One region of the Sphingomonas crusticola genome, then DNA from elsewhere that is predicted to be linked to it. Evidence: predicted binding sites of a transcription regulator. Region 1 holds the regulator's gene; each other region holds the start of a gene.
The links. Region 1 encodes LexA, which represses DNA repair genes until DNA is damaged. Its sites were predicted from a motif close to GTTCCNCNCTTGTTCT; they were not measured.
Positions count from the first base shown of each region.

Region 1 (7,243 bases):
GTGCAATTCCACCCCGAGAGCATTGCGACCGAATATGGCCACGATTTGCTGGCCAATTTCATGGCGCTGGCAGGGATGAAGGCGGTCGCACGCGCATGACCACGCTGGCGCTCCTGCCCGACCCGGGCTCGCCGTTGGAGCATGAGACGGCTGAACAGGCGTTCGCCGACATTCTCGACGGCAAGGTGGACGACCAGGCGGTCGCCGAATTCCTGACCGCGATGACGATCCGCGAAGAGACGAGCGTCGAGATCGCCGCTGCCGCCCGTGCGCTGCGGGCCCGCATGATCGAGGTACGCGCTCCCGAGGGCGCGATCGACGTGTGCGGCACCGGTGGCGACGGCGCGCACAGCCTCAACATCTCGACGGCAGTGGCGATCGTGGTGGCGGCCTGCGACGTGCCGGTCGCCAAGCATGGCAATCGTGCCGCCTCCTCGAAGGCGGGCGCGGCCGACACGCTGGAGGCGCTCGGCCTTGATCTCGACCGCGCCTCGGCGCGGGCGGAGGAGAGCCTCGCCGATCTCGGCATCGCCTTCCTGTTCGCGCAAAAGCATCATCCCGCGCTTGGCCGGCTGGCGCCGATCCGCAAGGCGATCGGGCGGCGCACGATCTTCAACATTGTCGGGCCGCTCGCCAATCCGGCGCGGGTGACGCGGCAATTGGTCGGCGTCGCGCGGGTCGATTATCTTGCCACCGTCGCCGAGGCGCTCGACCTGCTTGGCACGGAGGCCGCATTGGTCGTGTCGGGCGAGGAGAGCCTTGACGAGCTTTCGATCGCAGGACCAAGCCGCGCGGTAGCGGTGGGGCTGTGCTCGATCGGGACGACGATTTCACCCGAGGATGCCGGGCTGGAACGTCACGGGCTGGATGCGATCCGCGGTGGCGATGCGGCCTACAACGCCGCCGCCTTGCGCGCGCTGCTGCAGGGCGAGCCGAGCGCCTATCGCGACGCGGTGCTGCTCAATGCCGGCGCTGCCCTGGTCGTCGCGGGCGCGGCGACGGACTTGCGCGAAGGCGTGGCGGAAGCGGCCGAAGCGATCGACAAGGGCCTCGCCAACGCCCTCCTCAACTGCTGGATCGCGTTTTGATGGTCCGCGACATTCTTTCCTCTCCGTTCATCCTGAGCAGGGATCGAGTAGCTGCGTCAGCAGCGTATCGAGAGCCCCTATCGAAGGACGGGCGCGGGAGTGTGCTTCGATACGAACCCTCGATACGGTGCTCACGCGCCTATTCGGTCTCTACCGAGCATGAGCGGGGCTTTGGGGTATGACCCAAACCAACCGACTGACCGAAATCCTGGCCGCGAAGCGGGATCATGTCGCCATTGGTAAGTCCCGCCGCACGATCGCGGATCTCGACGCCGCTGCCACCACGCAATTCGGCCCGCGCGGCTTCCGCGCGGCGCTCGAAGCGAAGGCTGCCAACGGCTATGCGCTGATCGCCGAGATCAAGAAGGCGTCTCCTTCCAAGGGGTTGATCCGCGCCGACTTCGATCCGCCGGCCCATGCCCGCGCTTATGAGGCTGGCGGTGCCGCCTGTCTGTCGGTGCTGACCGACCAACCTTATTTTCAGGGTGCGGATGCCTTTCTCGTCGCGGCCCGCGCCGCTTGTTCGCTGCCGTGCCTGCGCAAGGATTTCATGATCGATCCATGGCAGGTGGCGGAGGCGCGCGCTTTGGGCGCCGACGCGATCCTGATCATCGTCGCCGCGCTTGACGACGGCCAAATGGTGGAAATCGAGTCAGCCGCGATCGAGCGCGGAATGGACGTGCTGGTGGAAGTTCACGATGCAAGCGAACTGGAGCGCGCGCTGCGGCTTCGTTCCCGCCTGATCGGAGCCAATAATCGCGATTTGCGCGATTTCTCGGTCGATTTCGCGCGGACCTATGAGTTGGTCGCGCGCGCTCCCCCAGAATGCTTGTTCGTCGCGGAAAGCGGCATCGCCAGCCATGCCGATCTGGAAGCGATGGCCGCGCACGGCGTACGCGCATTTCTGGTCGGCGAGAGCCTGATGCGGCAACCGGATGTCGAGGCGGCGACGCGCGCCTTGTTGGCGGCATGACAAGGCTGACTCACCTCGACGAGGCGGGTGCTGCGCACATGGTCGACGTCTCGGCCAAGGATGTAACGCGACGCGAAGCCACGGCGGTGGGCCATATTGCCATGTCCGAACAGGCGCTGTCGGCGATGAAGGCGGGAGCACTCGCCAAGGGCGATGCGCTCGCCGTCGCGCGCGTCGCCGGGATCATGGCGGCGAAGCGCACGTCCGAGCTGATCCCGCTGTGCCATCCGCTGCCGATTTCCTCGGTCAGCGTTGAACTGAGTTTTGCCGACACCGGCGTGGATTGCAGCGCGACCGTTGCGACCACCGGACAGACGGGCGTGGAGATGGAGGCGCTTACCGCCGTGTCGGTCGCGTTGCTGACGCTCTACGACATGGCCAAGGCGATCGACCGCAGCATGGTCATCGGTCCGGTACGGTTGCTCGCCAAATCGGGCGGCCGATCCGGGGACTGGCACGCGGAGGGCTAAGCCGTGCGGATAGAAGGCGCATCGCACGCAACGCGCGACGCATGGCTGGCGCTGCGCCTCGCTTTATGGCCGGACGAGGATGCCGGAGCGATGGCTGAGGAAATCGATGCCATCCTGGTCGATCCCGGGGCAGGCAAGCTCGCCTGGCTCGCGCTCGACGAAAGCGCCGTGGTCGGCTTCGCGGAAGCCTCCATCCGCCACGATTATGTCAACGGCTGCGAAACCTCGCCCGTCGCCTTTCTGGAGGGCATCTATGTAGCGCCGCATGTGCGGCGGCAGGGCGTTGGCCGCCAGCTCAACGAGGCAGTGATCGCCTGGGCTCATCGGCAAGGATGTCGCGAATATGCATCCGACGCGCTGCTCGAAAATCGCGCCAGCCACGCCTTTCACGCGGCCTTGGGGTTCATCGAGACCGAGCGCGTCGTCTATTTCCGGCAGGCGCTGGCATGAACCTGCTGCCGGTCGCGGAGGCCCAGGCGCGGCTATTGGCGCTGGCGCCGCCGCTGCCGATCGAGACGCTGGCTCTGGTCGAGGCGGCCGGCCGCTGGGCCGCCGAAGACGTCGTCGCGCGCCGCACGCAACCCGCTGCCGATCTCTCTGCGATGGACGGCTATGCCATCCGCTTCGCCGATCTTCCCGGGCCGTGGCAGATGGTCGGCGAAAGCCGGGCCGGCGCCGGAAGCGATCGCGCTGTGGACGTGGGCGAAGCGGCCCGAATCTTCACCGGCGCGCCGATGCCACAGGGCGCCGACACCGTCCTGATCCAGGAGGAAGCCGTCCGCGATGCGGACCTGTTGCAATTGGCGGGGGAAGGACCGCCACGCCAGGGCGCGCATGTTCGTTGCCGCGGATCGGATTTCTTCGAGGGCGCCGCATTGGTCTCGGCGGGCGAGCGGCTCACGGCGGGGCGCATCGCCGCGGCGGCGATGGGCGGTCACGGCAGCCTGGCGGTCCGGCGTCGCCCGCGTGTGACCCTGATCTCAACGGGAGACGAGCTGGTTCCACCCGGCGCGCCGGCCGAAGGCGTGATGCTTCCGGCATCGAACGGCGTGATGCTGCAGGCCATGATCGCCGACGTTGCCGATGTTATAGATGCGGGGCTGGTGCCGGACCGGCTCGATGCCCTCGTAGCCGCCCTGACCGGGCATGAGGCCGACATCATCGTCACGATTGGCGGTGCATCGGTCGGCGATCATGATCTGGTGCGCCCGGCGCTGCTCGAGGCGGGGGCCGCGCTCGACTTCTGGAAGATCGCGATGCGGCCGGGCAAGCCGCTGTTCGCCGGACGGCTGGGCGGAGCGCTCGTGCTGGGACTGCCCGGCAACCCGATGTCGGCATTCGTGACTGCCCATCTTTTCCTGCTGCCCTTGCTCGCCCACCTCGGCGGCGCGCGCGATCCGATCCCCAAAACCGCCCCCGTGCCGCTCGATGCCCCGCTGCCGGCGGTCGGCCAGCGCGACGATTATATTCGCGCGATCATGGTCGATGGCCGTGCCCGCCCCCTCTCCAGGCAGGACAGCGGTGCCGTCGCAGCGCTGACACTGGCCGACGCATTGATCGTTCGCCCGGCCGGCGCACATCCTGCCGCTGTGGATGAACTTGTGGATATTCTGCGCGTCGCTTGACAGATATCACAACGTTTCCTACACGTTCCCTGTACGTTCCTTCCTAGGGGAAACGCTGTGCTGACCCGCAAGCAACATGAGCTGCTCTGCTTCATCAACGACCGTCTCAACGAGACGGGAGTGTCGCCCTCGTTCGAGGAGATGAAGGACGCGCTCGACCTTAAATCCAAGTCGGGCGTTCATCGCCTGATCTCGGCATTGGAAGAGCGCAATTTCATCCGCCGTCTGCCCAATCGTGCACGTGCGCTCGAAATCCTGCGCCTGCCCGATCAGATCAAGACGACCGGAACGGCGACCCCGGCCAAGGCGAATGTCGCGACCCCGCCGTCGCGCGTGATGCCGCCTGCCGCCAACGACGTGCTCGAACTGCCGCTGCACGGCCGCATCGCCGCGGGCATGCCGATCGAGGCGCTCGAGGGGCAGAATAGCCTGTCGGTGCCGGCGGCGCTGCTCGGGCCGGGCGAACATTATGCGCTGGAGGTTTCGGGCGATTCGATGGTCGAGGCGGGCATCCTCGACGGCGATTATGCTTTGGTGCGCAAGGCTGAGAGCGCACGCGACGGCGAGATCGTGGTCGCGTTGATCGACGATAGCGAAGCGACGCTCAAATATTTCCGCCACGAAGGCTCGATGATCCGGCTCGATCCGGCCAATCGCAGCTACGATCCGCAGCGTTATCGTCCGGGTCAGGTGCGGATCCAGGGCAAACTCGCCGGCCTGCTGCGGCGCTACTGACATGGCCGATCTGCCGCGTCCGGACTTTCTGGAGCTGCCCGTTGCGGACGTCACCGCGGCACAGGCCTTTTATAGCGCGGCCTTCGGCTGGACCATGACCGGCTTCGGCCCGACCTATGCGTGCACCTTGACGGGTGACGTCGATATCGGGCTGCAAGCGGACCCGGCCGAACAGACGCAGGCGCCGCTGATCGTGATCCAGGTCGCGGATCTGGAGGCGGCGCTGGCTGCGGTCGAGGCGGCGGGCGGCGCGGTCACCCGGCCGATCTTCGCTTTCCCCGGCGGGCACCGCTTCCATTTCCGCGATCCCGACGGCAACGAACTGGCGGCGCACAAACCCGATTGAGGGAGGCAAAAGTGACTGCCTATGTCGCCCTATTGCGTGCGGTGAATGTCGGCGGCACCGGCAAGCTGCCGATGACGGAACTGAAGGCCATGTGCGAGGCGGCCGGTCTGGCGCAGGTGCGCACCTATATCGCCAGCGGTAATGTTGTCTTCACCAGCGACAAATCCGAAGCGGCCGTGCGCGCGTCGATCGAGGCCCCGCTTGAAGCCTATGCCGGCAAGCGCGTGGGTGTGCTGGTCAGAACGGCGGCGGAAATGGCGGAAACGCTCGCGCACAATCCGTTTGCCGACAAGCCGGGCAATCGCACGGTTGCGTTGTTCGTGGACCAACCGATCCCAGGCGATGCTCTCGCGAGCGCCAAGAACGTCAAGGATGAGGAGATGCGGCTGGGCAAGCGCGCAATCTACATTTTCTACGGCGACGGCATGGCGGACTCGCGGCTGGCGATCCCGGCCGCCAAAACCGGTACAGCGCGCAACATGAACACCATTGCCAAGCTGGCGGAAATGGCGGCCGCGCTCGGCTAAGTCCGTCGCGGACATCCAGTCCGGGGAATGCGCGGCGCCCCGCACCGTCTTATTGCCTCGACCGGGTTACGCCGTCATTCTCCCCGAAAAGAGAGAGGCGTCTTGATAGACCGGAGAAACGTGCTGATTCTTGCTGCGGCGAGCGCATCGGTGGGGGTGGCGGCCGGCCCAGTTCCCGGTGATCCGACCGAGATCCTGCCGCTGTGGCCGGCATTGCCGCCCGGCGCCCCGGCCACCCTGCCGCCGGAGCGCTTTATCGAGCGTGCGACCGCAGGCCAGCCGCACGATCGCTATGCCGAGCAGATTGCGCGTCCCACCATCACCGTGTTCCGCCCTCAACGACCGAACGGCAATGCGGTGCTCCTCGTGCCCGGGGGCGGCTATCACCTCGTGGTTACCGACAAGGAGGGCTACGAGACCGCACGCTGGCTGAATGCACGCGGCATCACCGCCTTCGTGCTGCGGTATCGCCTGCCGGGCGGCGGCTGGGCGCATCGCGCCGACGTGCCGCTGCAGGATGCGCAGCGCGCGATCCGGCTGGTCCGCGCGCATGCGGCCGGTTTTCAGATCAATCCCGAGCGGGTGGCAGTAATGGGCTTTTCCGCGGGCGGCCATGTTGCCGCATCGCTCGCCGTTCGCCATGCGGCTTCCGTCTACGAGCCAGTCGACGCCGCCGACCGGCTGTCGGCGCGCCCCGATGTCGCGGCATTGCTCTATCCGGTCATCAGCATGGGCGAACATGCGCATCCCGGCTCGCGCGACGAACTGCTCGGCAAGGCGCCGGCGGCGGCGGACGTTGCGGCATATTCACCCGATCGCACCGTCGGCGCGGGCACCCCGCCGACCATCCTCGTCCATGCCGTGGATGACGATGTCGTGCCGGTCGAGAACAGCCTGGCGATGTTCGGGGCGCTACGCGCCGCGCATATCCCTGCCGAACTGCATGTCTTCGAAAAGGGTGGTCACGGGTTCGGCTTACGCCTCCCGCAGACCAATAGCGCGGCGCGGTGGCCCGACCTGTTCCTCGCCTTCGCCCAGACGCATGGCTTCATCGGCTGACGGGGAATTCGCCTCGCCGCCCCGCTTGCGCGGGGCGACGAGGGAGCGAGGCCGGGAAGGGGGGCACCCGGCCTCTAACGCTTAAGCAAACAGCTTGTTGGCGATCTCGGCGACATGCTTGCCCTGAAAGCGGGCGCCATCGAGTTCGACCTGGCTCGGCTGGCGGCTGCCGTCGCCGGCAGCGATGGTCGTCGCGCCATAAGGCGTGCCGCCATGAATCTCGCTCAGGCCCATCTGGCCGCCGAAGCTGTACGGCAGGCCCACGATCACCATGCCGAAGTGGAGCAGATTGGTGATGGCCGAGAACAAGGTCGTCTCCTGCCCGCCATGCTGGCTCGCGGTCGAGGCAAAGGCCGATCCGACCTTGCCGTTGAGCTTGCCGCTCGCCCACAGCCCGCCGGCCTGGTCGAGGAAGGCGGC
Region 1 is NZ_QTJP01000001.1:1,757,156-1,764,398, reverse strand. It holds gene DX905_RS08350 (anthranilate synthase component II) at 1-99, shown strand, start outside; gene trpD (anthranilate phosphoribosyltransferase) at 96-1,088, shown strand; gene trpC (indole-3-glycerol phosphate synthase TrpC) at 1,267-2,061, shown strand; gene moaC (cyclic pyranopterin monophosphate synthase MoaC) at 2,058-2,531, shown strand; gene aac(6') (aminoglycoside 6'-N-acetyltransferase) at 2,541-2,981, shown strand; gene DX905_RS08325 (molybdopterin molybdotransferase MoeA) at 2,978-4,156, shown strand; gene lexA (transcriptional repressor LexA) at 4,214-4,891, shown strand; gene DX905_RS08315 (VOC family protein) at 4,893-5,237, shown strand; gene DX905_RS08310 (DUF1697 domain-containing protein) at 5,249-5,764, shown strand; gene DX905_RS08305 (alpha/beta hydrolase) at 5,885-6,823, shown strand; gene wrbA (NAD(P)H:quinone oxidoreductase) at 6,905-7,243, opposite strand, start outside.

Region 2 (7,243 bases), 1.7 Mb from region 1:
GCGCGGGGCGGCGAGTTGCACCTTCGTCGATCATGATCGCGAGGCGGTGAAGGCGATCAAGGCCAATATCGCGATGCTGGATGCGCGGGCGGATGTCATCGCCAGCCCGGTCGCGTCGCTCGGGCCGTCGCGGCGTGCCTACGATCTGCTGCTGTTCGACCCGCCTTACGGCAGCGGCGGCGCAGGCGCGCTGATCGAGCGGCTGACGCGGCTGGGCTGGGCGAGCGAAACGGCCGTGGCGACGGTCGAGACGCACAAGGACGAGACCGTGACCGCCGAAGGCTGGACGCTCGAGACCGAGCGCAAATACGGCCAGGCTAAGCTTTCCGTGCTCGCCCGAGCGCAAATAGCGCAACCAGACTGATCAGGGCGGCACCGCTGCAATAGAGACCGACCGACGTCAGCCCACCATGCTTCACGAGCACCTGAGCGACGGTCGGGGTAAGCCCGCCGCCGAGAACGCCGGCGACATTGAATGCCATCGACACGCCGGTATAGCGCACGCGCGCCGGAAACAGGCTCGGCAGCCATGCGCCGAGCGGCCCGTAGACGAAGCCCATCATCGTCAGCGCCAGTGCCAGGAAGACGAACACCAAAAGCAGCGAACCCGAGCCCATCAGCGGGCCCATCAGCAGCCCGGCGAACATCGTGCCGACGCAGCCCGCCATCAGGACGCGGCGCTCGTCGAAATGCTTATCGGCGAACCACGCGGCGGCGTAGATACCCGCGGCCATGAATAGGATCGCGCCGAGCTGGACGCCGAGGAATTGCTCCATCGAATAGCCCAGCGTCCTGGTGCCATAACCGAGCGCGAAGGCGGTCGCGACGTAGTAAAGCGCGAAGCAGGCGATTGCGCCGATCGTACCGGTCGCGAGCGCGCTGAAATGGCGCGACAGCAATTCGCCGAGCGGGATGGCGGGCGGCGGCGCTTCGGCCAGCGAGGCCGCGAATTCGGGGGTCTCCGCCAACTTAAGCCGGATCCATAATCCGACACCGACCAGCAAGGCCGACAAAGCGAACGGGACACGCCAGCCCCAATCGTGGAATTGCGCGGGCGTGAGCGTGGCCGCGAGGATGAGGAACAGGCCGTTGGCGGCGATGAAGCCGGCGGGTGCACCGAGTTGGGGGAACATACCATAGCGTGCGCGGTAGCCTGGGGGCGCGTTCTCGACCGCGAGCAGGGCCGCCCCGCCCCATTCCCCACCGAGGCCGAAGCCTTGACCGAAACGCAGCACGCACAGGAACAGGGCCGCGATCCAGCCGGCGGTGAGATAAGTCGGCAGAAAGGCGACGAGCGTAGTGGAGATGCCCATCGTCAGCAGCGAGGCGACGAGGGTCGACTTGCGGCCGACGCGGTCGCCGAAATGGCCGAAGAAGATCGAGCCCAGCGGGCGGGCGACGAAAGCCACGCCGATAGTGGCGAAGGACAACATCTGTTGCGCGGTGGGCGACGCGGTCGGGAAAAAGAGTTGCCCGAACACCAAAGCCGCAGCGGTGGTGTAGACGTAGAAATCGTAGAATTCGATACCGGTCCCGACCAGGCTCGCGACCAGCACGCGCCGTGTCGAAGGCCTTGCCGCACCTGTCATATCCCCACTCCCACAGCGGCTCGATGCCGTCGGGAGTGGGGATTGGCTTGGCCGGCGGCGGCGGTCAACCGCACGCGCGCCGATTCATGGTCTTAGCGGCGGCGAGCGCGGCCTTCATGCTGGACGCAATGGTCGTGCACGGTGCGAGAGCAGGCCGGGTAGCTCGACATGTCGGCCGTCGTCGGGGTCGGCATGGCGTTCATGCCGGCGCTCGGCGCTGGTGCCGCCGTAGTGTCGGCCGCAGGCGCGGTGGTCGTGCTGGCATCGGCCGGCGCGGTCTGCGTGCTCATGCTGCTGTCCGTCTGCGTCGTGGCCGGTGCCGAGGCGTCGGGCGTGGTGGTGGTCTGTGCGATCGCGGCGGTCCCGACGATCAGCGAAGCGGCGATCAGAAAAGTTGCCTTCATGGAATGACTCCTTGCTTGCCGGGCGATTGCGCCCGTTGCCCGCGCGTTTCCGGCGCGGATCGGCATGGCAGGTACGGTGTTGTCGCCGGAAAGTTCCGCCTCCGAAGCGATCCGTGGCAGGAACGGGCCGAAGTGGTCTTCGCGGTTCAAGGCGGAGTTTTTCGGAAAGGCGCGTTTCCGGTAGCGGTGCCGCGAAGGTTGCCCCGGGCGCTGCCGTTCCCTACCTGTTCGCTGGTGAGTCTCCCCGCCCCCTCCCCTAACGACCCGCCTTATCTGCGCGGATTGAACCCGCCGCAGCGTGAGGCGGTGCTGACGACCGACGGGCCGGTGCTGGTGCTGGCGGGGGCCGGCACGGGCAAGACGGCGGCGCTGACGGCGCGGCTGGCGCATCTGATCGCGACGCGGCGCGCCTGGCCGAGTGAGATCCTCGCGGTGACGTTCACCAACAAGGCGGCGCGCGAGATGCGCGAGCGCGTCGGGCGGATCATGGGCGAGGCGGTCGAGGGGATGCCGTGGCTCGGCACCTTCCATTCGGTCGCCGCAAAGATGTTGCGCCGCCATGCCGAGCTGGTCGGCCTGCAGAGCAATTTCACGATCCTCGACACGGACGATCAGCTTCGCCTGCTCAAGCAATTGATCATGGCCGCCGATCTCGATGAGAAACGCTGGACCGCGCGCGCGCTCGCCGGACTCATCGATCGCTGGAAGAATCGCGGCTGGACGCCGGCCGAGATCGACGCTGCCGAGAGCGAGGCGTTCGCCAACGGCCGCGGCCAGGAATTATACGCTGCCTACCAGACGCGGCTGAAGGCGGTGAACGCCTGCGATTTCGGCGATCTGTTGCTGCATATGCTCGTCATCCTGAAGACGCATCGCGACGTGCTGGAGCGATATCAGCAGCGCTTCCGCTACATATTGGTCGATGAATATCAGGACACCAATGCCAGCCAATATCTGTGGCTGCGGCTGCTGGCGCAGGAGCGCAAGAATATCTGCTGCGTGGGCGACGACGACCAGTCGATCTATTCCTGGCGCGGCGCCGAGGTGGCCAACATCCTACGCTTCGAGCGCGATTTCCCGGGCGCCAAGGTGATCAAGCTCGAGCAGAATTACCGTTCGACCCCGCACATCCTCGCCGCCGCATCGGGCGTGATCGCGCATAATGGCGGGCGGCTCGGCAAGACCTTGTGGACCGAGGAAGAAGCCGGCGAGAAGGTACGCGTGATCGGCGTGTGGGACGGGCCGGAGGAAGCGCGCCGCATCGGCGAGGAGATCGAAAGCGCGCAGCGCGCCGGCACCAGGCTCGACCAGGTCGCGATCCTGGTGCGCGCCCAGTTCCAGACGCGCGAGTTCGAGGACCGCTTCATCGCGATCGGCATGCCGTACCGCATCGTCGGCGGCTTCCGCTTCTACGAGCGCGCCGAGATCCGCGACGCGCTCGCTTATCTGCGCGTGATCGCCCAGCCGGCGGACGACCTCGCCTTCGAGCGGATCGTCAACACGCCCAAGCGCGGCATCGGCGACAAGGCGGTGACCAAGCTCCACCAATTGGCGCGCGCCGAGGGCCTCCCCCTCACCCACGCCGCCGCGCGCATCCTCGACACCGATGAGCTGACCCCGCAGGCGCGGCGCGCGCTCGGCAATCTGATCGGCGACATCGCGCGCTGGCGCGCCAAACTGGGCGAGCTGCCGCATGCCGAGCTGGCGCGGATCATGCTCGACGAAAGCGGCTATACCGCGATGCTGCAGGCGGAGCGTTCGGCCGAGGCCGCGGGCCGCCTGGAGAACCTCACCGAGCTGGCACGCGCGATGGAGGAATATGAGACGCTCGGCGCTTTCCTGGAGCATGTCAGCCTGGTGATGGACAATGACGCCAACGCCGACGAGGCGAAGGTGACGATCATGACGATCCACGCCGCCAAGGGGCTGGAATATGACACGGTGTTCCTGGTCGGGTGGGAGGAAGGCGTGTTCCCCTCGCAGCGTTCGCTGGACGAGGGCGGCACCGCCAGCCTGGAGGAAGAACGCCGCCTTGCCTACGTGGCGATCACACGCGCGCGGCGGCGCGCCTTCATCATGCATGCGGCCAATCGGCGCATCTATGGCCAATGGACCTCATCGATCCCCTCGCGCTTCGTCAATGAATTGCCCGCCGAGCATATCGAGAGCGAGACGACGATGAGCGGCGGCGAGAGCCTGTGGCGCGCGCAATGGAGCGAGCAGGCCGACCCGTTCGCGCATGTCGCGCGCGCACAGACGCGCGGCCCGGGCTGGCAGCGCGCGGTCGGCAAGCCGCTCGACATGAGCCCGACAAGGCTGGCGGAGGTAAAATCGAGCGCGGCGAGCTTTGCGGCCAAGCCGAGGGGCGACATTGCGCTGGGGCAACGCGTGTTTCATTCCAAGTTCGGCTATGGGCTGATCGCGGAGATCGAGGGCAACAAGCTGGAGATCGACTTCGAGCACTCCGGGCGGAAGCGTGTGTTGGATAGTTTCGTGCAGGTGTGAGCGTGAAAATGCTTTGCATCATATCGGTGTCCGGGCGCCACCACTGGACCGCGAACCCATCTCTTCATCGCCGACTTAAATAAGAGATAAGCCTCCTTAATTGTAGGTTGGATCGTAAGCATGTTCCGTCATCAACACCGTTCTTTGAAGGACGCGGCCCTTCCCCGGATGCCAGACCAGCGGCCTTGCCGCCGCGGCGCGGCGGGCATGGAGCATCCGCCAATTGTCGATGATGATATATTCGCCGGGCCAGAGAACATGCGCCCAAGCAACCTGACGGGCGATGACCTGGGAAAGCGCGGCAACTCCATGCGAATGGCTTGGAAATCTCGGGCGCATCACGTTCTCGGCATATCGAAAACACGATCTTCCCGTCCGCCGATCAATGTCTAGAAGCCGTATCGGCCGGGGCTTGCCCGAATTTCGTATGACCCACGGCTCCTCCATAAAGATTTTCGCCTGCTGTTTTGTCATGCCGATCGGAGACATATCGACCGCAATAGTTTCAACCGGAAGTCGACCGACGCTGATGCAGCGCATCACGATGAACCTTGGGGGTGATGGCCAGTCGGGATAATCGGTGTGAAGAGATAGTTCCGATGGAGGGCGGCCATAAGAGAGCCAGCGGGGAGGCGTCTCGTCCGACGGCTCATGGAGCTCCTCAACCAGGCCGGGCTTCAGGCGGATGGCGAAGGCACGTTCCAGTTCGCAAACCACCGCGAGCACATTTTCCGCGGCGAAGTGGGCTACGCCCACATTCCGCACCGAGCGTGCAACATCAGAGGGTGAGCGAAGCGCCGAGTTCAAGCTGGGGATCGTAGCCACAATCGGGCTTCTTCCGCCAATCATCACCGCCCTGCATCGCGTCCGGCCGACAATCGAAGCAAGCGTAGCGAAACTCGCACGCCGAGCACCCCTCAATCTCATCTTTTGATAACGAGGCAGCGCCCTGATATGCCGCACTTGCGAATAAAGCGGTGGTTCCGTCCGCGATGTTTCCGTAAGCAACGTTGCGGGTCATGATACATGGGCTGACCAATCCGTCCGGTCGGATAACAAGGTGGTCGTAATAGCAATTGTGCGCGCTGCTCGATATCTTGGCCTGGTGGGGTGAAAATGTCATTGCCGTCGGAAGGTTGTTGACTGCAGCGGGCAATCTCCAATCCTTGTCTATCCCGCGTCCCACCTTCGAGGGGGCGATCACTTCATAACGCTTCACCCGATGTTCCTGCATCCAAGTATCATATCTGGGAAGATCGATCCCGTCGGCCGTGTCCAGATACACACCCACAAAAACGTCTACTCCCTGCTCGGCGCACAGGGAGATGGCAGCCAGCGTAACTTCCCACGACCCAAGCTTGCCGGTCATGGTGTCATGCTGCACTGGATTCAGACCGTAAAGGGCGGTGCCAAATTCGATATCGTGACTTTTCACGACATCTACAATTTCGCGCACCTTCGACCTGATGGCCAGGTTACTGAACATTCTCAGTTGAGTTTTCGGTGATTTCAACTGGATATAGCTTGATAGCTTCTGCACAAGATCAAGCCTGATGCTCGGTTCCCCTCCTATAAAGGTGATCTTCGCCGCCCCGACCGCCAATATATCATCGATCGCCGCGATCCATTGATCGAGGCTCATCTCTCCCGATCGGTCAACGGACGGACCGGAGCTCGCGTAGCAGTGCTGGCAAGTCAGATTGCACGAATTGGTAACTTCAAGCCAAACATTTTCAAGAATATCAGGCTTAGCCAAGCGGGTCGAGCGCGGCAGATCTAAATCCTTGACCCGGGGAGACCCCGCACGGATCCAACCCTTACGCCTCATGCTAACCAGGGTTCGCGTTGAAAATGTCTTGCGAGAACCCACGGACGGGTGAGCTAGCGCCTCGAGCACGTCAATCTCTTCTCCGGTTGCCGGCCAGCACAGTCCGCGATCGAAATCGTAGACAGCGCTTCTCTTCGCGCCCGGCAATATTGCGATGCCCCGCGCGACGCGCATCGACTATTTGGGACAGGCGCCGGAGGGCCTGCAATCCTGCGGTTTTATCGGGCCCCTGGGCTCTTCGTCTTCTTGGGGCTCCGGTGGCCAGATCGTAATAATCTGTACAATTGATCCAATAGCTTGCGCGTCCTGAACGATGCTGGACAGCGTCTCGTACAGACGAGAATCCCCGCCTGGGAAGACCGTTGCCGTCAAATTATTCGCTTCGTCTAGCATACCAAGTTCCCCCGAAAGGAATCACTAGAAAGCAACTCACCCGAAGCTGAGCGAGAGTCCGGGGGACGTCAAGGTGAGAAAGTGTGGATCCAAAGGTTGGCATCCGTGGAGATACTGACTTAACTCTGTCATGCTCACGCATGAGCGTTACTGCAGATCATCCGGCTTTATCGACCAGCCTCTTTTTTCAGGACGTAACCCCCACGGCGGGAATAAGGCATCCGAAAACTAATCGTGCGACCGCCACGAGCCTGGGCACAGTCATATGCTCGATCGTTTCTGTGTATCCAGCGTGCAGGACGTGGGTTAATCTAACAGGCAGCGACAGGCCGGCATGCAGCATTTGAGCTCACCTGGCGACGGGCGGCGAAATCCTATCAGGCGCCTCGGGGGCGACGCGCAGTAGATTCGTTGCCGCCGACCGTGCGGAGCTAGATTGACTTGGGACGAGCCGGAGCTGAAGTTCGGCGGCTTTGGCAGGGGGATGCAATGCGAGGCTTAATTCCGTTTGCGCTGGCTTTAAG
Region 2 is NZ_QTJP01000001.1:95,166-102,408, reverse strand. It holds gene rsmD (16S rRNA (guanine(966)-N(2))-methyltransferase RsmD) at 1-364, shown strand, start outside; gene DX905_RS00490 (MFS transporter) at 318-1,589, opposite strand; gene DX905_RS15880 (hypothetical protein) at 1,682-1,993, opposite strand; gene DX905_RS00480 (ATP-dependent helicase) at 2,228-4,498, shown strand; gene DX905_RS00475 (TauD/TfdA family dioxygenase) at 4,595-5,254, opposite strand; gene DX905_RS00470 (radical SAM/SPASM domain-containing protein) at 5,277-6,326, opposite strand; gene DX905_RS00465 (TonB-dependent receptor) at 7,209-7,243, shown strand, end outside.
Region 2: a site for LexA is predicted at 2,209-2,224, ahead of DX905_RS00480 (ATP-dependent helicase). Genes of this name have one in related genera too.

Region 3 (7,243 bases), 610 kb from region 1:
CTAGTCCGCTATGCCCCAGTTCCAGCGCGCGGGCGAGCATGTCGCTGCCGTGGCTTGCGCCATATAGGAACGAGAAATTGCTGGCCGCCGCCAGCTCGACATAGGCCGCCGTGCTCATGCGAACAGGCCGTGGATATACCAGCCCGGTTGTTCGCCCGCGCCGCCGGACGCATGCAGGCCGTGGCGGAACAACCAGAATCGGTGACCGTCGGCATCTTCGACCCGGTAATAATCGCGCGGCCGGCCGGCACGGTCGCGGCGGCGCCACCATTCGGCGGCGATCCGTTCCGGGCCTTCCCAGCGCGCGATCGCATAGGTCTGGCCGCGCCAGGTAAAGCGCTTAGGGGGGCCGTCCGGCACTTCCGATACCACCGCGCCGACCGACTGCGGCGGATCGAGCAAGCGCAGTGGGCGCAGCGGTGGCTCGTCGGCGGGCGGGGCTTCCCAGGCATGTGACGAAGCCGGCGCACACGGGGCCGAGGCGCATTCGGGGATGTGGCTATTCTCCAGCCGCGCGCGATAGATGCGTCGCGCCCCGAGGCGGACGGACAGGCGATCGACCAGTTCGGCCATCTTCTCGTCGTGGCGGGCGGGGGCGGTATAATTGTCCTGGCGCGCCGCCAGCGGCTCGGTGGCGGGCACGTCGAGCCGGATCAGATCGAAGCCGAAACCAGGGTCGATCGGATCGGCTAGTGCATCGATCCGCTCGCGGAACAGGCGGCCGAGCAAAGCGGGATCGCGCGTCGGCTGGCCGGTGGCGATCTCGACCATGGCGATGGCCCCGTCGCTGCGGAACAAGCGCGCGATGAAGCGTCGTCCGCCCTGATGGCGTTCGAGCAGGACGGTAGCGATCTCGTTGCCGAGTTCCTCCAGACAGGCGAGCGCATCCTCGACCCGTGCGATCGGCTCGGCGAAGCGGCGCAGCGCGAACACCGGCGGCAAGGGCCGTTCGGGCGTGATGTGGCGATCCTGCTCGCCAAGCAGGCGGGCGAGGCGGATGGCCAGATCGCCGAACCGCGCCGCCAGCATCCGGCGCGGCCGGGAGGCGAGCGCGCCGATCGTCTTCAGCCCGGCGCGGCGTAGCGCGAGCGTCACCGCCGGATCGACCTCAAGCGCCTCGACCCGCAAGGCGAGCGGATCGCCGCCGTCGCGGCCGAAACGGGCGAGCGCGCGCGCCTGTTCCGGCGTGTCGCCGAAGGCGAGCCGGGCGGTGATGCCACCCTCCGCCAGTCGTGCAGCGAGATCGGTCTTGAGACCTTGCTCGCCGTCATAACCATGGAGGCAACCGGTAATGTCGAGGATCGCGCCATCGGGCGGCGCGGCCGCGGCCATCGGCGTATATCGCGCGCAGCCGGCGACGATGCGCGCGAGCAGGCGCGCCTCGGCCTGATGATCGCGATCCAGCGCCATCAGGTCGGGCACCCGCGCGCGGGCGTCGGCGAGGGTGAGGGAGGGGGTGAGGCCAAGCTTGAGTGCCGCGCGCGACAAGGCGGTCAGCCGCATCGCATTGTTGAGCTTCTCGACGAAAACGATGGGCGGGTCTTCCCCGGCATCTGCTCGGGAGGGGGGGCATTGCGCAGCGATGGTGGAGGGCAATTGGGGGACGCTCCAGATTGCCCCTCCACCACCGCCTTCGGCGGCGGTCCCCCTCCCCGTGCCGGGGAGGAGATCATTATCCAGCCGCCAGATATCCTCCGCCATCATCGACAGCCACAAGGCGAGATAGCGGCGCGAAGCAGGCACGGTCACGATCCCACTCCAGCCGCCAGCCGGCGGACGGGGCGCCGCCGCGCTGGCGGATCAGGTCGAGCGCAAAGGCAGGCGCGCCGGGGGCATTGGCTTCCAGCGCCTGGGACAGGCATGACGCCACCCGCCAGCGCGTGGTCGCGGCGGACGGCGCCTGCGGATCGGTGGTGCGTAGCAGGATCGCGGTCGTGCCCGATCGCTCGGCAAATAAAGTGAGCCGGCGGCTGGCGGTAAGATCGAGCAGCCGCGCCGAATCCGCGGGCGCGATCACGGCCACCGCCGCCGCCGGCGAGCGCACGACATCGCCGGCGGCGCGCAGCAGGCTCTTCTCGTCGGGCGTGGTGACGAACAGGATGCGCGCGGGATCGATCCCAAGCTCCATCAGGCCGGGCGGGTAAAGCGCGCCCTGGCGCCCGCGCTCCTGCTCGATCCAGACGATGGTGCCGGAATTCCCACTGGCCCTGAGCGCCAGCATCAGCGCGAAGCCGGCCGTGCTCGGCGCATCCTCGACGGTAGCAGGCCAGAGTTCGTGCAGGCGCGCATTGGCCAATCCGCCGCCCAGCGCGGCATCCAGCGGCGCTGCGCCCAGCGCGAAGCGGACCGGCGCCGCCTGTGCAAAGCCGATGTCCGGCATAAGGCCGGTAGGGCGCTGTGGCGCAGGAAGGGGTTGCGACTCGCACGTCATCAGTTCTCTATATGTTCTCATTTTCGCTGACACTCAACGGGAGTCAAGCGCGGCTGTTCCGCAGGAGCCAAGCTGGCTATGAGGACGCCGCTAGCCACAGGGAGAGGCCCATGTTCCGCACGCTCGACTCGTCGATCTCGGTGTTCGGCCAGATCGAACCGGACGATATCGCCACCGCCAAGGCGCAGGGTTTCACCACCATCATCAACAACCGCCCTGATGACGAGCAGCCGGGCCAGCCGGATAGCGCCGAGATCGAAGCGGCGGCTCACGAGGCGGGCCTGACCTATGTCGCGATCCCGGTGGATCATTCGGGCTTCGCCGAATGGCAGATCGCGGCGATGGCGGACACGCTGGAGAAGGCGGATGGGCCGGTGTTGGCCTTCTGCCGTTCGGGGACGCGTTCCACCTTCCTGTGGGCGCTGGCGCGCAATCGGCTGGGCGACGAAGGCGAAGCGCTGATCGCGAAGGCAGCGGGGGCGGGTTATGACCTGAACTCGATCCGCCCGATCCTGACCAAGCCTTATCCGATCGAATAGGGCTTTGCGCCCACCTGATCGTTTCAGGCCTGGTCAACCCCGCCACAAAAAAGAGGCCGGCGGATTTCTCCGCCGGCCAGTCGTTCGCAGGAGGAACCCCTGGAGGGGCGGGCCGAAGCCCACCCCGATCTCGTCAATAGTGGTAGGCCCGCTCGCCATGTTCGGCGATGTCGAGGCCTTCATGCTCGACTTCCGGCGTGACACGCATGCCCCACGTCTTGTCGATGGCGAAGAAGAGGATGAAGGAGCCTATACCCGACCACAGCAGGGTGACGATCACCGCCTTGGCCTGGATGAACAGCTGCGCTCCGTAGCTGGTGTAACCGAACACGGCCGTACCAGGCTGCGAGGCATAATCGGCGATGCCCTGGCCACCCAGCGCCGGGTCGACGAGGATGCCGGTGGCGAGCGCCCCGATGATGCCGCCGATGCAGTGGATGCCGAACACGTCGAGCGTGTCGTCATAGCCAAGCTTAGTCTTCACCGTGCTGACGAAGAAGAAGCAGATCGGCGATACGATCAGACCGAGGATGACTGAACCCATCGTCCCGGCAAAACCCGACGCCGGTGTGACGGCCACCAGGCCGGCGACCACACCCGAAGCCGCACCGAGCAGCGACGGCTTGCCCTTCACGACCTGCTCGACCAGCACCCACGAGAGGCCGGCTGCGGCAGTAGCAATGAAGGTGTTCATGAAGGCAACGCCGGTGACGCCATTGGATTCGAGGTTGGAACCGGCGTTGAAGCCGAACCAGCCCACCCACAGCAGGGAGGCGCCGATCATCGTCATGGTCAGCGAGTGCGGCGGCATCGGCTCACGCGGATAACCGATACGCTTGCCGAAATACAGGCAACCGACGAGGCCCGCGATACCGGCATTGATGTGCACCACGGTGCCGCCGGCAAAGTCGAGCGCGCCCATACCGAACAGGAAGCCCACGTCGCCATTGACGGCGTCGAGCGCAGCCTTGCCCTGCAGCGCCGCGTTCGCGATGGCGTCTGGGCCGCCCCAGAACCACACCATGTGTGCGATCGGGAAATAGACCAGCGTGACCCACAGGGCGACGAACAGCATCAGCGGCGAGAATTTCACGCGCTCGGCGAAGCTGCCGACGATCAGCGCCGGCGTGATACAGGCGAAGGTCATCTGGAAGCAGACGTAAACGAGCTCGGGAATATAGACGCCGTTGGAGAAGGTTGCCGCCTGCGCATTGGCATCGACGCCCTTCAGGAACAGCTTGGACAGGCCGCCGACGAAGGGGCTGCCGCTGCTGGTAAAGGTTTCCGAATAGCCCCAGGTGACCCAAATCACCGCGACCATGCACACGATCACCAACACCTGGGTGAGGATCGAAAGCATGTTCTTGGTGCGGACGAGGCCGCCGTAGAACAGCGCGAGGCCCGGTACCGACATCATCAGCACGAGCAAGGAGGCGACCAGCATCCAGGCGGTGTCGCCCTTGTTGACGGTCGCGGCCGGAACGGGCGAGGCGGCGGCAGGCGCTGCTGCGGCCTGCGCGAGCGCGGGGTGGGACATGAGCGCTGCGACGCCCACCATTCCCAGCCCGGCCAATATCTTGGTCGAAAGCTTCATGTGTCCCCCTTGAATCCTAGAGAGCCGTCTCGTCGGTCTCACCGGTGCGGATCCGCACCACCTGACCGACGTCGAGCACGAAGATCTTGCCGTCGCCGATCGCGCCGGTGTTGGCGGATTGCTGCACCGCCTCCACCACCCGCGGCGCGAGATCGGCGCTGCATGCGACCTCGACCTTGATCTTGGGCACCATGTTCGTGCTGTATTCGGCACCACGGTAGATCTCGGTCTGGCCCTTCTGGCGGCCGAAGCCTTTCACTTCGGTGACCGTCATGCCCTGGACGCCGAGCGCGGACAGAGCCTCGCGCACGTCGTCGAGCTTAAACGGTTTGATGATGGCTATTACGAGTTTCATTCCACCTCCCTGCTCATTCCCCGATGCTGCAACGCAAAAAGCGTGCCAGCATGCGCAGCGAGGGCGGCGGGAGGATACGGAATGTATTACCGCTCAGCCGTTAGGCAGAATCGTCAACGTGCTGCTTTTTTAGGCAAGCGGCTCCGGGTGCGGCGATCGCCACGCGTCCTATCAAAACGGGCGATCGCATGAGCCCGCGGGTGGCGGCCCGCCAGCGGCCGCAGCCTCATCGCGGGGTCTGGACGCGCGATGCGAGATTGGCCAGCACGGCTCGCGCGTCAAATGCGCGCGGATTGTCGGCAGGCTTGGGCCCGCGGCCGGTGACGATCTCGGCCGTCGCCTCGTAACGGGTCACAGTAGAGATATCGATATTGCCGCCCCAGAAGGGATCGCCCCAATAGGGATCCCAGCCACGCCAGCCGAAGCCGCGGCCACGATAGCGCCAGGAGGGTCCCCAATAGCCCCATGGGCCCGAGGCGAACGGCTGCGAGACATAGGTATTGCTGTTCCGGTCGGTATTGCGGTCCGCCATGACGAACCAGTCGAAACCGCGATCGACCGTTAATTGCGCCGCGCGATAGAGAAGGAAGGTCTCGACGGTGTCGCGCGATGTCATTGAATTGCCAGAGAAGCTGACGCGGAAGCGGTTCGGCTCGATCTGTATGTCGCTATAGCCGCCCGCCAGTGACCCCGGCCGCGACAAAGGCTGGTAAGGTGTCGGCGTGGCGCAACCGGTCAAAGCCAGCGAAAGGGCGACCAGCGCAGTGCTGCATTTCGCGACGATTGGTAATTTGCTCTGCACCATCTTCACTCCTGTGCGATGATGACGCCAACGATGGCGCTTCCCAGCGGTTCCGCTTTGATGATCGAAAATCGCTAAATATCAAGCAGTTCTCTTAAGTCAGCGCACCCGGTGTCGGCAGCCACGCGCTTCGCTATTCAGCCTCTTGCGGCAAGGGATCGGCGAACGACGCGGCGTCGAGGCAGGCGCGGATCGCGGGCAAAGCTGCGGTCGCGGCTTCGCGGCCGAGCCGGATCAGCTCAGCGGCGCGGGTGAAGGCTCCGGTGCTGATGTGACCGGCGGGGATCGCGATCATGACTTCGGGCGGATCGAGCGCGACCGCGAGGCGGGTCTGCTGCGTGACCATCATCAAAAAGGCCGAACGCAGCGTGCCCAGCGCCGAGCGTTGTCCGTCATGCGTGCTGGCGCGGATATAGCCTGCATAATCGCCCATCAGATCGATCGCGACCACCGGACTGTGGGCGGCAAGCGCGCGGGCGGCGGCGATCGGCACGTTGGCGACCATACCGCCATCGATCAGCAGGCGGCCGTCGCGCGCGATCGGGCGGAAGATTCCGGGCAGGCCGATCGAAGCCTGGACGGCACTGATCGCCGCGCCCGAGGTGAGGCGGACCTCCTCGGCGGTCTCGAGATCCGCGGCTATTAGCGCGATCGGGATCGGAAGGTCCTCAAGCTGCAGCCCGGCGAAATGGGTCGTCAGCTCGCGCGCGATGCGCCGCCCACCAAGCCAGGCACCGCGCCCGAGATGGGGGTCGAGGTAAGCAAGCACGCGACGGTGGGTGGCGCCAAGTGCGATCGTTTCGAGAATATCGAGCCTGCCTGTGACAAAGCATAAGGCGGCAAGCGCCCCGATCGAGGTACCGGCGACGGCATCAACCTTGATCCCTTCCTCCTGCAGCACATCCAGCGCGCCGATATGCGCCCAGCCGCGCGCCGCTCCGCCGCCTAAGGCGAGCGATACTCCTTTGCCGCGGGCTGCCGGAGCAGGGGGCGAGAGCTTCGTCACGGACGGCGAGAAGCCGAGCCTCTCGCGCAAACGGGAGAGGACGTCAGGCAGCGGTGCCGCCGACGGTGAGCCCGTCGATCAGCAAAGTCGGCTGGCCGACGCCGGCGGGCACCGATTGCCCGCCCTTGCCGCAAATCCCGACGCCTTCGTCGAGCGCCATGTCGTTGCCGATCGCGGCGACCTTGGTCAGCACGGTCGGGCCGTCCCCGATCAGGGTCGCGCCCTTGATCGGCGCGCCCAACTTGCCGTTCTCGATCTTGTAGGCTTCGGTGCAGCTGAACACGAATTTGCCGCTGGTAATGTCGACCTGCCCGCCGCCGAACGACTTGGCGTAGATCCCGTTCTTGACGCGGCTGAGGATCTCGGCCGGATCGTCCTTGCCGCCATGCATGAAGGTGTTGGTCATGCGCGGCATCGGCGCGTGGGCGAAGCTTTCGCGGCGGCCATTGCCGGTCGGGGCGACCCCCATCAGGCGGGCATTGAGGCGATCCTGGATATAGCCCTTGAGGATGCCGT
Region 3 is NZ_QTJP01000001.1:1,150,781-1,158,023, reverse strand. It holds gene DX905_RS05540 (error-prone DNA polymerase) at 1-118, opposite strand, end outside; gene DX905_RS05535 (Y-family DNA polymerase) at 115-1,749, opposite strand; gene DX905_RS05530 (ImuA family protein) at 1,673-2,431, opposite strand; gene DX905_RS05525 (protein tyrosine phosphatase family protein) at 2,542-2,970, shown strand; gene DX905_RS05520 (ammonium transporter) at 3,104-4,564, opposite strand; gene DX905_RS05515 (P-II family nitrogen regulator) at 4,581-4,919, opposite strand; gene DX905_RS05510 (CC0125/CC1285 family lipoprotein) at 5,146-5,724, opposite strand; gene DX905_RS05505 (patatin-like phospholipase family protein) at 5,855-6,727, opposite strand; gene tldD (metalloprotease TldD) at 6,771-7,243, opposite strand, start outside.
Region 3: a site for LexA is predicted at 2,434-2,449, ahead of DX905_RS05530 (ImuA family protein). Genes of this name have one in related genera too.

Region 4 (7,243 bases), 860 kb from region 1:
TGTCACCGGCGGCTTCCTCGACAATATGGGAGTCGTCGGTCCGGTCTACATTCCGGGGGTCGGCGCGCATTGCCTCGCCTGCCTCGACGAACCGCCGCTGTCGCGCATCCACGGCACGGGGCCGACCTTCGCGCCGCTCACCACGATCGTCTCGTCGATGATCGCGATGCACGCCTTCAAGATATTGGTTGGCCAGGGGGCAGCGCTCAAGGACCAGCTGCTGATGTACGACGTGCTCGATAACAATTGGTCGTCCGTTTCGATGACCTCCCGCAAGGCGTGTAAATTGTGCGGCAGCCCGGCGACGCCGGTGGCGAGGCCGGTCGATCCGGTCGCCGGCAAGCTGATCGCGTACCGCACGGCCGTGGTCGCGCTGACCTTGCTCGCCTCGATCATGCGGCTCGCGACCGGGAACGCCTCGGTCGGAGTGATGATGGTGGCGGTGCTGTTCGCCTCTACGCTCGCGCTCGACGCGATCACTTCCGATCAACGGGTGGTCATTCGCGAAATCTTCGTAGCCGCGATCCTGTACACGCTGATCGCAACGGTCACGTTCGTGCTGATCAATGGATTGGGTGCGCCACCGGCCGGGGCAGGAGACATTTTCGGGCGGCTCCAGCGCTTCTTCTCGATCGCATTGCAGGCCTGTCTCAGCGCAACCGTGCTGACCTTCCTCCTGATCCTGTTCCGCACCGGCGTGCAGGCGCTGCTTCGTATGGCCAGGCGGCTCAGCCCAGCCTGAGCGAAGACGCGGTCGGGACTAGGCGGCGGGTGGGTCGCAGAGGTGGAGCCAGGTTAGCACTTCGGTCTGCAGCGCGATCCGGTGATCCGAATAGCTATGGTCAGTCGGGAAATGCGCCTGCCGCAGCTTGCCGCCGCCACATCGCGCGACCGCGCGGGCAAGCGCATCGCTGCCGGGCGCAAATCCGTCGTCCGAAGTGACGAGGAGCAATGGCCGTCCGGCAAGCGCGGGGGCGAAGGTTTCGAGGCGCCATTGGTCCGACCGCGCGCCGGCCTCGTCGGCGAGCCGTCCGGGGGAGGTGCCCGACAGGATGTGTAATCCCTCGCTGGTCCCGACATTCTCGTCGACGACCGCGACTGCCCGGTCCTTGTCGGCGGCACCGAAGACAGGCCCCAGCGCGACCCCCGAGAGGAGGCCCGCGCCGATCAGGCCGGGGTCCGCCGCCGCGAGATGCGCCGCGACGAAACCGCCCATACTGTGTCCGACGACCGCGATCCGGTCGCGGTCGATGCGCGGGCCGGAGGCACGGGCGCGCAGCCAGGCCAGCGCGGCCGCGCCATCTTCCAGGCAATGGTCAAACGAGAAGCTGCCTGGGCTGCCCCACGACCCGCGGTAATGGAGCGTCAGCACGTTCCATCCGGCGCGCCGGGCAGACTGGGCGAGATCGATATTCTGCTCATTGCCGGGCAAACCGTGGAGCAGCAGAATCGTCGGGTGCGGCCCTTGCCCGCTGGCGGTGTAGAGGACCGCGTTGAGGTTGACGCCGCCGCTCGGGATCGCCTGGGCCAAGCTCTGCGCCGGCGCGGTCGGATCGGGCGGCGGGTCGCGGAGCAGGGCATCGGGGATGGCGCACATCGACGCTTCGGCGGCGGCGGCCACGTCGATCAACCGCCCAGGCCCCTAAGGCTGTCCGAGGCTCGCGTAAGCGCATCGCGGACCTTCGCGCTTTGTGCGCCGGCAGCGTTGGACAAGGCGACGGCGCGCTCCACCAGCAGTCGCCGCTCGACCGAGCCGTGAAGCAACGGCTCGACGCCGCGCAGCATGGTGAAGGTCATGCCGGCATTGACGCCGTTGTGTCCCGTAGTGGCAGGAATGCGCGCCAACGCGGTGGCAGTTTCGCCAAGGACGTGCATCAGTTCGATCGCTGCCCCCATCAGCGCATTAGGCGCGGCCCCTTCAGTTTCGGGACGGGCAAAGCATTGAACCAGGCAACGCAGCAGCAAACCGTAGGTGGCGCAGGCGAAATCGAGCAGCGTGACGGCTTCCGGATGATCGACGAAAACCTTGCCCTCGGGCTCGGGCGGCTGGCGCAATACCGGGCTGTCGGCGACTGGCCAGGCGGGCACGAAGCTGGGATCCTGACGCGTCAGCTCCTCCAACTCGTCCCTGATCCCGAGGAAACTGCGATAGTGCGATTCCTCGCGGTCGGCCGCGGAACCCTCCCCCTGTTCGACGATCACGTCGATCGCCGCCAGCGCGCCGGCCAGATCGCTGATCGGCTCGATGCCCTTGAGATCGAGCACATCGCGGCCGATCTGGCCCGCGGTCCCGCTGACGAACAGTCCGTCGCGGCCGAGCTCACGATCGAGCGCGCCGAGGTTCGACCGGATCGCTTCGTAGAGATAGCCGATGGTCGCATAATCCTGCGCGCTCGGCATCAGCCCGGGACGGGCCTGCTCGCGGCGATAATCGTCTTGCTCGAATTCCGCGCTATCCGCGCCCTCGACCCCTTGCGGCCGTTCGAGGAAGATGAAGTGATCCAGTGTCTCGGCGTTGAAGCCGGTCAGCCGGACCGCGACGCCGGAGGGGAAATAGCCGGGGGCGACCGGGAAATTGGGCCGCCCGAAATGCGGACGGCCGCCGACCGCGACGGTGAGGTTCGCCACCATCGCGAGATGCCCCATCTCCTCGATCGCGACGTTGAGGATCGCCTTGCGCCAGCGCTCCAGCGCCGCGCCCTCGGTCTCGCCGACCCCGGCTTCGCCGGCGCGCTTGAGACTGAAGACCGCGTAGAGATAGCTGCACATCAACGTGTGCTCGATCTCGGCCGCTTCCGCGAGGAGGTGCAGAAGTTGCTCGCGCGAGCCGACGACGATCTCCGGCTCGGGCGTCTGGTGCAATTCACGGCTCTCTGACATTCGCGCTCAACGAGCGAGCGCGTGAATGGGCCCGCCCGCCCACGGATTATCGGGCGGGCGCGGGCGCCCGGTCGATGTTCCGTACGGCGTTGCCTTTGGGATGCCCTTCACGACCGTCTGCGGCGAAGGCTGGCGTCGATCGGGCCGCAGGCGCGCCTATAATCGGCTCAAGCCTAGCCGCGGAATGGACCCGGCCTGCGGGCCCCCGCAAAGTACTAGTTGCGGGGAGCCCTGCGCCGGGGTGAGGGTCGTGTCGGTGACTTCAGGCCAGAGCGCCGGCCGATCAGCCGAGAATCCGGGGGATTATTGGCAGGCCAGACACTCGTCATAATCCTTGGCTTCGACCTCGATCTGGCGAAGCTCGGGCGTGTTGTCGGCTTCGACGCCGCCGGCGAAACCGGCGCGCTGGATCGACTTGGAGCGCAGATAGTAAAGCGACTTGATGCCGAGCTCCCACGCGCGGAAGTGCAGCATCAGCAGATCCCATTTCTCGACGTCGGCCGGGATGAACAGGTTCAGGGACTGGGCCTGGTCGATATAGGGCGTGCGATCGGCGGCAAGTTCGATCAGCCAGCGCTGGTCGATCTCGAAGCTGGTCTTGAAGATGTCCTTTTCCTCGGTCGTGAGGAAATCGAGATGCTGGACCGAGCCGCCTTGCTCGAGGATCGTGTTCCACACCGCGTCGCTGTTCTTCGACTTCTCGATCAGCAGTTTCTCGAGATAAGGATTCTTGATCGAGAAGCTGCCCGACAAGGTCTTATGGGTATAGATATTGGCCGGGATCGGCTCGATGCAGGCCGAAGTGCCGCCACAGATGATGCTGATCGAGGCGGTCGGCGCGATCGCGGTCTTGCAGCTGAACCGCTCCATTACGCCCATGTCGGCGGCATCGGGGCAAGGCCCGCGCTCCGTGGCGAGATGCATCGAGGCTTCGTTAACCTGCGCCTGGATATGCTTGAAGATGCGCATGTTCCAGCTCTTGGCCATCGCGCCTTCGAACGGCAGGTTGCGCGCCTGGAGGAAGGAGTGGAAGCCCATCACGCCGAGGCCGACCGAACGCTCGCGCTCCGCCGAATAGCGCGCGCGCTCCATGCCCGGCTCGGCGCGGTCGATGAAATCCTGCAGGACATTGTCGAGGAAGCGCATCACATCCTCGATGAAGCCCTTCTCGTCCTTCCACTCGTCCCACGTCTCGAGGCTCAAGGACGACAGGCAGCAGACGGCGGTGCGCGCCTCGCCATATTGGTCGCGTCCGGTCGGCAGCGTGATCTCCGAGCAGAGGTTGGAGGTCGAGACCTTGAGGCCGGCATCGCGATGATGCTTGGGCATGGCGCGGTTCACGGTGTCGGCGAAGACGATATAGGGTTCTCCGGTGGCGAGCCGGGTCTCGACCAGCTTCTGGAAGAGCGAGCGGGCATCGACTTCGCCGCGCTTCGAGCCGTCCTTGGGCGACTTGAGATCGAAGGTCGTGCCGTTGCGCACGGCTTCCATGAACTCGTCGGTCAGCAGCACGCCGTGGTGGAGGTTGAGCGCCTTGCGGTTGAAATCACCGGAGGGCTTACGGATCTCGAGGAATTCCTCGATCTCGGGATGGGCGACGTCGAGATAGACCGCGGCCGAGCCGCGCCGCAGCGAGCCCTGGCTGATGGCGAGCGTGAGGCTGTCCATGACGCGCACGAACGGGATGATGCCGCTGGTCTTGCCGTTGAGGCCGACCGGCTCGCCGATGCCGCGCACCGAACCCCAATAGGTGCCGATGCCGCCGCCGCGCGAGGCGAGCCAGACATTCTCATTCCAGGTGTCGACGATGCCGTTGAGGCTGTCGTCGACGCTATTGAGGAAGCAGGAGATGGGCAGGCCGCGCCCGGTGCCGCCATTAGAGAGAACCGGCGTGGCGGGCATGAACCACAGGCGCGAGATATAATCGTAGACGCGCTGGGCATGCGCCTGATCGTCGGCATAAGCCGAGGCGACGCGCACGAACAGATCTTGATAGCTTTCGCCGGGGAGCAGATAGCGGTCGCGCAGCGTATCCTTGCCGAATTCGGTGAGCAGCGCGTCGCGCGAATGATCGACGTCGAGCGGGAAGGGCGTGTCGCGGCGCTTGCTGCCGGTGGCGGCAGGCTCGGCCGCGGCGGTTTCCGCAACGTCCAGAAGGGTGGCCATATCGTTCGCTTCCCGCTCGCTGTTGCTCGAAAAGTCCATCGCCTGTCCCCTGTCCCGTTCCACCAATGTTCGACTCGGGGGACGTTGCCCCCGGATGCTAAGCGCATCGCCAGAGGGGGCAAGGATCGAGACCGCACGAACCCGTTCCATCCCCATGTTCCACAGGGCGGGCTCTCCCGGAAACGATATGGTGATCGCTCCGGTGAATCTCAATCTGAAGCCGGCGCCCCCTGGCCCCGACACAACAGATAGTGTCACTCCCGATTCATCCGCACAAGATGTTTAATTTATGACAAAGCGGATTGTCCGCTTGACGGGCACAAAAGAGTCAGTTTTTCGCCGCGTCGCTGCGGGTGCGAAGAACTGGGTAGGCAGGGGCCAGGGCGCGATCTTACAGTGGATCCCATGAACCTTCGGCGACGGGTGGAGGACATGTGACGACATTCAAGATGGCCCAACGGGCGGCGGTGGCAATCGCGACGCTGGCCGGGGTGATCGCCTACGCGCCGCAGGTCCTGGGTTTCCCCTATGAGGCGCGCTTCGGCCAGACAGTGGTCCGGTCAGAGCGACCGCTGCCAGCCGATTTCGGCGCGATTCTCGACGAGGCGGATGCGCTGGCGGCGCGAAGCCCCCTTTATACGGGCCCTGTCGCGCGCTTGATCTTCCTTACAAGCGGCGGCTGGCGCTGGCGGCTGGTCGCACTTCAGCAGAGCGGCGCGGTTGCATTCCGGCGGCCGCTGCGAAACCTGATCGTCGTCAACGATGCCGATCCGGCGGCGGACCGCGCCCGCAACCATCGCGCCATCGGCGGCATCCGCACGCTGCACGACGTGCTCGCGCATGAAACGACGCATATCCTGATCACCGATCATTTCGGACTGGCACGGGCAATCGCTTTCCCGCACTGGAAGGTAGAGGGCTATGCCGATCATGTCGCTGGCGCCTCCTCCGTCGATGACGCGCAGGCGCGGCAATTGCGGGCGAAAGATCCGCGCGACCCGGGGCTGGCTTATTATGATGCGCGCAGGCGGGTGGAGGCTGCGCTGGCGCGCGATCCGAGCGTGGATCATCTGTTCCTCCGGCCATGACGATGACCGAGCGGAGTCTTAGCGGGTCAGTCCTCGTCATCAGCTACGGCGGGTGGCTGGAGCCAGCTCGCGATCAGGGTGGGCAGCAGCATGAAGCAGGCCTGAAACGCAAAGGCGAGCGCGACCCAATGATTGGGATCGTGCGGGCGCCAGGCGCCGAGCGGGACGGCGACCGCCATGTAGAAGCAGCCGGCCATTGCGAGCACGGTCAGGATGATGCTGGACACGGCACCGGCACGGGCCTTCACCATCAACTCGCGTTCGTCGAGCGGGCCATCGATAGAGGGCACCATCCGCGGGCCGAAGATGCGGAAAATGAACGCACCGAGATAGCCTCCATAAAAGAGGCCTACCCCTGCCATGAAGTGCGTAACGTGCGGGAGAATCGGCTGTGCCAGCAGCACATAGCCCACGGCCATCGCCGCGATCACCAGCAAAGGCGACCAGCGCAGAGTGCGCGGCTTCACCTTCATGAACACTAGCCGGTCGATGCCGGTCGCGTAGACGGCGCGGTCCATTTTCTCGAGCAAGGTCATGGCATCACTCTCCCACCGCGGCCGCGCGGCGCAGCGCGTCGGCGACGGATTCGAAGGGTTGGAAGGAAAAGAGCAGCTCGATCGGCACACCGAAGAAGGCGGCGATCTTCATCGCAAGCTCAAGGCTGGGCTTATAGTCGCCGCGCTCGAGATAGCCGATCGTCTGGTTGTTGACGCCGACCGCCTCCGCCAAGGCGCGCCGTGACACGGCGCGTTCGGCGCGGAAAAGGGCAATGCGGTTGTATATCACTAAGCATCCATCGGTCAGAACGACGATATATTGCGTTTACACAACGATTCGCCCGAACGTCAAGAGACCGATTATTTTAACTGGCCCATTGCCCTGTTTTGGTAGCGCGCTAGTGCAGCCACGATGAAGCCGGTGCTGATGCGTATCTGGAGCTGGATCTGGCGCGGGCTGCTCGCCACCTTGATCCTGCTGTTGCTGGTGCCGGTGGTGATCCCGCCCTTCTTCGATCGCATCTACTATCGCGGGCCGGTCAGCGGCCATTTCGACGGGCAGCGTTTCTTCAATCCGGACGGTGAGCAGGGCACCGGCGGTGCGCGCAAGCG
Region 4 is NZ_QTJP01000001.1:898,638-905,880, reverse strand. It holds gene DX905_RS04350 (HesA/MoeB/ThiF family protein) at 1-742, shown strand, start outside; gene DX905_RS04345 (alpha/beta hydrolase family protein) at 761-1,621, opposite strand; gene DX905_RS04340 (ferritin-like domain-containing protein) at 1,627-2,880, opposite strand; gene DX905_RS04335 (ribonucleoside-diphosphate reductase subunit alpha) at 3,184-5,085, opposite strand; gene DX905_RS04330 (hypothetical protein) at 5,481-6,134, shown strand; gene DX905_RS04325 (hypothetical protein) at 6,161-6,670, opposite strand; gene DX905_RS04320 (helix-turn-helix transcriptional regulator) at 6,675-6,920, opposite strand; gene DX905_RS04315 (MBL fold metallo-hydrolase) at 7,059-7,243, shown strand, end outside.
Region 4: a site for LexA is predicted at 5,103-5,118, ahead of DX905_RS04335 (ribonucleoside-diphosphate reductase subunit alpha). Genes of this name have one in related genera too.